DNA from 3 places in the Shouchella phoenicis genome. Region 2 is predicted to be linked to each of the others. Evidence: predicted binding sites of a transcription regulator. Region 2 holds the regulator's gene; each other region holds the start of a gene.

Region 1 (2,278 bases), 1.4 Mb from region 2:
ATCGAGACTTTTCCATACCTGTCACGAATTTGATCCATGACATAACCGATTTGGGAAAGCCGATCGCGATTTTCGTTATCATCCAGCAAACTCATTTGCCAATTTTGATCGCTTTGAAGATTGGTGATCCCTACACTTACGCGACGAACGGGAAAACCATCCCAATATCGCTCTAAAAGCTTATTGACACCTTTAAATACTTCCATTGTAATATTTGTTTCAATTGGCAACGTTAGCTGTCGATGAATGCTTCGCTTCTCAACATGAGTCGCCCCGTTTAATCCTAAGCTAATCGTCGCCCCCATCTTTCCAGCGTGACGCGCTCGTGAACACACCTCTTCACATAATTCCAGTAGCACAACATGTAAATCGGCTTTTTTTACATAGTCACGGGGGAGGGTCATCCCGTTGCCAAATCCCTTTCTTCCGGCATGAGCCGCTCGGGTTACCGGTGAGTAATCAACGCCATTTGCAGACATCCATACAACCTGACCATGCAAGCCAAACTTTTCTTTAATACGCGCACCCTCTGTTTGCGCGAGCTGACCAATGGTACGAATGCCCATGCTTTTAAAGTGGAGCTCCATTTTCTTACCGACTCCAAATAAGTCACCGATAGGAAGCGGCCACATCTCCAACTCAATCATATCTTTCGCTAATGTATGAACGCCGTTTTTATTCTTTTTTGCAAATAGGTCGCATGCCAGTTTAGCAAGGATTTTATTTTCCCCAATGCCTATTCGCGCTCGTAAACCCATTTCATGTTTAATCCGTTCTTGAATGATGTGGGCAATCTGTCGAGGACTACCAAACAAGCGCTGACTCCCGGTCACATCCATAAATTGTTCATCAATTGAATAAGGTTCTACCAAGTCCGTATATTCACCGATTAGTTTAGAAATCCGAATTGATACATCTACGTATTTCTGCATTTGAGGTTTGACAACGACGACGTCAGCACATTTTTGCTGGGCCTCATACAATCGTTCTGCATTTTGAATGCCTTTTGCTTTAGCAAGTGGACACGCTGCTAAAATAACCCCACTTCTTCGATTCGGGTCTCCTGATACGACAAGAGGCCTTCCAGCATACTCTGGATTTTCTACATGTTCAATTGAAGCATAAAAAGACTCCATATCGATTAATAAAATCGCTTGTTCCTTCGTCATTTGCCTACCTCCTCTCGTATAGTATACCCGAATATACGTTCCTAAACTAGCTAATATACGTATATACGTTCGTTTATTTTTGGTATCGCCGCCGAATATTTCCAAATAAAAAGACAAGCCTCCCTTTCCTAAGGGAAACTTGCCTTTTATCACGTAATTTTCCAATAAGTATAAATGGATAACCAATAAATTGGTTTAAACAAGAAAAAGCGTGGTATAGATACATATATCCATCCCACGCCTTGTTAGTAGTTATACTCTTAATGTAAACGTTTTGCACCTAAGTATCTCGGACCCCAGTATACATTGTTAAGATCAGATACTTCAACACCACGTGAAGAACCAGTGTGAATGAACTTGTTATCGCCAATATAAATACCGTTATGAGTCGGACCAGCTGCATATGTCTCAAAGAACACAATATCGCCAATGCTTGGAGAACTTACTGAAGTTCCAGCATTCCATTGAGCTGCTGCTGTACGAGGTACTTCAAGTCCATTTTGACGGAAAATGTATTGAATCATTCCGCTACAATCAAATCCTGCTGTTGTCGTTCCTCCCCATAGATAAGGCACACCAATAACTGATTGCGCTGAAGAAATCAAACCTGAAACAACATTGCTTGAGCTAGCAGTAGATGTGTTGCTTGTGCTCGTATTTGTTGCTGGAGCTGCATTGTTATTCGTGCTTGGTGCAGGAGCAGCTGCATTTGATGAAGAATTGGAGCTCTCAGAAGCTGTAGACTCACTGCTTGAAGATGAGTTTGAGCTATTATTTGAGCTCGTGCTCTCGCTTGAAGATGAGCTATTGTTTGAGCTTGTGCTTTCGCTTGTAGATGAGCTGCTCGTGCTTGCAGATGCTGGGCTACCGTTAAGCGTACTTTGTGTGCCTGATCCTACGATACCGTCAACAGAAATACCATTTGTGCGTTGGAATTCCATAACTGCATTTTTTGTAATCTCACCATAGTAACCAGTTGGCTCTTGATTAAAGTAACCAAGTGTACGTAATTGTTGTTGTAATTCTGTTACGTTTTCACCACGTGTACCTACACGCATAGCAGATGAAGAAGATGATGGTGACTCAGAAGCTTGCTCTTTAGGCTCTGA
Region 2 (2,278 bases):
GCCATCTCGGTTTTTCTTATGGGATATGTTCAATCTGTTGAGGCATTGTTTATTCTGCGCGCTTTCATGGGGCTCGCAACAGGGTTTATCCCGGCTTCAATGGCATTAATAGCAGCACAAAGTAGTAAGCGTACAGCTGGAGAAACCCTCGGAACTTTGCAGACAGGTACTGTTTCTGGAGGTTTGCTAGGGCCATTATTTGGCGGTTTGATTGCAGATACTGTTGGAATGGAATTAACGTTTGTATTGACTGCGTCAATCTTAACCCTTGCATCTCTACTTGTTGTTTTTGGGGTAAAAGAAGTGATTTATGAGGAAAAAGGTGAGAAAAAGCGACGGTATGCAGCAAAAGAGGTATTGGCATTTATTGTACGTTCGCCTATGTTAATAATGGTAATGGTTGTGGCGCTCATTATTCAAATGGCATTGTTTAGCGTCCAGCCACTTTTAGCTCTATTTGTTAATGATTTAGTCGGGCCAGTTGAAAATATGGCTTTTTTAGCTGGTTTAGCATTCTCGATTACGGGTTTAGGGAACTTATTATCAACTCGAAAATGGGGGCAGTTAGGTGACCGAATGGGCCACGAAAAGGTAATGCTCATTTTACTTATTTTGTCTGGTGTGTTTTTTATTCCGCAAGCATTCGTTGATTCACTCTGGCAATTAATTGTATTGCGTTTTGTCTTTGGATTAGCGGTCGGAGGGTTAATTCCCTGCACGACAGCGTTTATTCGTCAAGCGTGTCCAGTATCGATGCAAGGGGAAGTACTCGGTTATAATCAGAGTTTTCGTTTTTTAGGAAATGTATTAGGACCGGTCTCAGGCGGTTTAATTGCAGCGAGCTTTGGTATTCCTTACGTATTTATTAGTGCAGGCGTCTTATTTCTTCTTACTGCAATTGTCTTAAAAATCATGTTAAATAGCGAAAGAAAAAAAGAAGAGAATGAGGCTGACAGTCAAGTCCACCATCAATAAAGGCGCAAAAAAAGAGCACTGGGTTTTCCGGTGCTCTTTCTTTATGGTTAATGGATCGTTCGGAAAACACCAATGACTTTTCCTAGAATCGTACAATTGTCGAGTATAATCGGCTTCATTGTTGAATTTTCAGGCTGAAGGCGAATGTAGTTCTTTTCTCGGAAAAATCGTTTGACTGTGGCTTCGTTTTCATCAGTCATTGCAACGATAATGTCACCATTATCAGCACTTTGCTGCTGCTTCACAATGACTTGGTCCCCATCGAAAATGCCCGCTTCGATCATACTTTCACCTTGAATAACTAAGGCATACACTTGTTCATGACCAGACATATGATCTGGAAGGGGGAGGTAGTCGTCGATATTTTCAATCGCTGTAATTGGACTACCTGCTGTAACCTTACCAATTACAGGAATATAGCGTGCGCGTTCACGAATAATGGAAGGCTCGTCCAGCGCTTCTTCAAGCGAAAGTACTTCAATTGCTCGAGGTTTCGTAGGATCGCGACGAATGTATCCTTTCTTTTCAAGACGAGCAAGATGACCATGTACGGTTGAGCTTGATGCTAAACCTACTGCTTCCCCAATTTCACGTACGGAAGGCGGATAGCCTTTCTTTTTTACTTCATCTTTAATAAATAATAAAATCTCTTCTTGTCTAGTAGATAATTTAGACACTCCTCTTCACCTGCTTTATCTATGTATTCGTTATCTTTACTTTAGCACATCGAACATACGAACGCAAACATAAGTTCTAAAAATGCTTGACACGAACAAAAGTTCGAAGTATCTTAAAGTAAGAACAAATATTCTTGCGAACGGGTGATCGATGATGAAGAAGAGTCAAGAAAAAGGGATTATTATTGCTGGTATTATTACTGTTTTATTTATGTTTAGTAGTTTGTTATCCTTTGATAGTGATGAGAACGAGCAGGTAGAGGATCGAAGCAGCAATACAGACAGTCACGTAATCCTTTTAAATGATCGTTAGTCGCTGAAACATTGCAGTGGGAGGCACAGTATGAAACGAAATAAAGCCATTTTGTATTGTCGAGTCAGTACGGATAAAGAGAGTCAACAAACGTCGTTAGCTCGTCAAGAAGATGAATTAGTGAAAATGGCTCAGCAACATGGAATAGAAGTGAGCGATTGTCTTTCTGAGGTTGCTAGTGGGTATGAATTGGACCGCGATAATCTTCTATTCCTTTTAGATCAAGCAAAGAAACAAACGTTCACGCATTTGCTAGTAACAGACGAGACGAGGATTGGTAGGGGAAGAGCGAGGACTGCTATTCTATATCAAC
Region 3 (2,278 bases), 770 kb from region 2:
TTTCCTTCAAACTCAGCAAATTTTAATGGTCGATTATCCAGTGCTGAAGGCAAACGGAATCCGTGGTTCACAAGAATTTCTTTTCGAGCTCGGTCACCATTATACATGCCTCGTACTTGAGGCAATGTAACGTGGGACTCATCCATAATAAGCAGAAAGTCTTCCGGAAAGAAATCGATCAACGTGTACGGTGTAGCCCCAGACTCTCGTAATGTTAAATGACGGGAATAGTTTTCAATCCCTGAGCAAAAGCCCATTTCAGCCATCATCTCAAGATCATAACGCGTACGCTGCTCTAAACGTTGCGCTTCTAGTAATTTCCCCTCTTCATGCATCGTTTTTAACTGTTCTTCTAACTCCGTTTCAATATTAGCAATTGCTTTTTTCATTTTTTCTTCTCGGGTAACAAAGTGAGATGCCGGAAAAATAGACACGTGGTTGCGTTCGCCTTTTATTTCACCGGTTAATGCGTCTACTTCAGTCATGCGGTCAATTTCATCACCAAAAAACTCAACCCGGATACATTGCTCGTCGCGAGAAGCTGGGAAAATTTCCACAACATCGCCTCTTACACGAAATGTTCCGCGGATGAAGTTTAAATCGTTTCGATCATACTGGATGTCTACAAGCCTGCGTAACAACTCATTTCGATCCATTTCCATTCCTGTACGTATAGATAAAACAAGGTCTCGGTACTCTTCTGGATTACCTAAACCATATATACACGACACACTAGCTACGATAATCACATCTCGTCTTTCAAATAAGGAACTTGTAGCCGAGTGACGTAATTTATCAATTTCATCGTTAATGCTTGCATCTTTTTCAATAAAGGTATCAGAAGACGGCACATACGCCTCTGGTTGATAATAATCATAATAGCTAACAAAATATTCAACAGCATTATTCGGAAAAAATTGTTTAAACTCGCTGTACAGCTGTCCGGCAAGGGTTTTATTGTGTGCCATAATTAATGTCGGCTTATTCACTGCTTGAATCACATTTGACATTGTAAACGTCTTACCGGTCCCTGTTGCTCCAAGTAACGTTTGATGCCGGTCACCGTTTTCAATCGCACGCACAATTTTTTCAATTGCATTTGGTTGGTCGCCTTGAGGCGAATAGTCTGATACTAATTGGAACGTTTGATCCATCTTTAATAGAGCGATTAACTGGATGTTCGTCAGTTAATACACTCACCCCTCCTTCGCAAAAGAACATTATCCTACTGTTATTCCCATTTTCCGTCCGTTAAAACAATACATGCTAACCTTCTCTAAACACACGTTCGCTTAATTATATCACATGTCTCATTCCCGACACCAGTTTTTACGAACGCACGTGCGTAACCATTTATTGTTAACGAACATATCTATGGACGAATAGCTGATAATCCAGTATGATAACAATAATGATTATTACATTTGAATAGGTGTCTTCGGGGCAGGTGAAATTCCTGACCGGCGGTAAAGCCCGCGACTCCACATCATTTTGTGGACTGATTTGGTGAAATTCCAAAGCCGACGGTAAAGTCCGGATGGGAGAAGATCAAATTGAAAGAATGTAGCGTTTGCTATGTTTATTTCGTCAGCCCTGAACATTTTTGTCCAGGGCTTTTTTTGATTTTTACAGAAGACCTTTTCACTGAAAAGGAGCTCACAGCTGTGAACGAACAACGTACGAATAAAACATTTTGGTTTATTGTCATTGGTGCCGCCTTTTGGGGGATTAATCCATTGTTTCGAATCTTATTACTCGATACAATGACTTCTCTACAAATTGTATTTGTCGAACACATTATCTTAGCTTTAATCGCTATACCCATTTTATATAAATTCCGAAGCGACATTAAAAAACTGCGCTTTAAAGATTTAGGCGCACTCTTGTTTATTTCGTGGGGTGGCTCTGCCATTGCAACGCTCTTATTTACTCAAGGCTTAACAATTGCTTCATCCGGTGGCGAAATTAATTCTGTTCTCTTATTACAAAAGTTGCAACCACTTTTTGCGATTACCCTGGCACATTTTCTATTAAAAGAGAAGCTTCCACAACGTTTTGGTCTATACGTACCAATTGCACTAGTTGGTACCTATTTATTAACGTTTGGGTTTTATTTTCCGATTAATAATCCAGGTGATATCCTTCAGCTAGGCAGCTTGTATGCGATTGGTGCAGCCGCGCTTTGGGGAGGTTCAACCGTAATGGGGCGTATCCTTCTCCAAAAATGTCGTCACGAGACGGTGACGGCGCTTCGCTTCTTACTTGCATTGCCTTTGCT

Evidence for each region. The regulator LexA, encoded in region 2, represses DNA repair genes until DNA is damaged. The targets are predictions, from matches to a motif close to CGAACATATGTTCG.
Region 1: ABC361_RS18735 (DNA polymerase IV) is a predicted target of LexA. The motif match lies at 1,228-1,241, and genes of this name have one in related genera.
Region 3: uvrB (excinuclease ABC subunit UvrB) is a predicted target of LexA. The motif match lies at 1,333-1,346, and genes of this name have one in related genera.

What each region holds. Positions count from the first base shown of each region.
Region 1 covers NZ_JBDFMQ010000001.1:3,506,906-3,509,183, forward strand. The annotation lists gene ABC361_RS18735 (DNA polymerase IV) at 1-1,169, opposite strand, end outside; gene ABC361_RS18740 (C40 family peptidase) at 1,430-2,278, opposite strand, start outside.
Region 2 covers NZ_JBDFMQ010000001.1:2,082,255-2,084,532, reverse strand. The annotation lists gene ABC361_RS11220 (MFS transporter) at 1-975, shown strand, start outside; gene lexA (transcriptional repressor LexA) at 1,023-1,652, opposite strand; gene ABC361_RS11210 (hypothetical protein) at 1,807-1,965, shown strand; gene ABC361_RS11205 (YneB family resolvase-like protein) at 1,996-2,278, shown strand, end outside.
Region 3 covers NZ_JBDFMQ010000001.1:2,855,237-2,857,514, forward strand. The annotation lists gene uvrB (excinuclease ABC subunit UvrB) at 1-1,154, opposite strand, end outside; FMN riboswitch at 1,431-1,553, shown strand; gene ABC361_RS15340 (DMT family transporter) at 1,665-2,278, shown strand, end outside.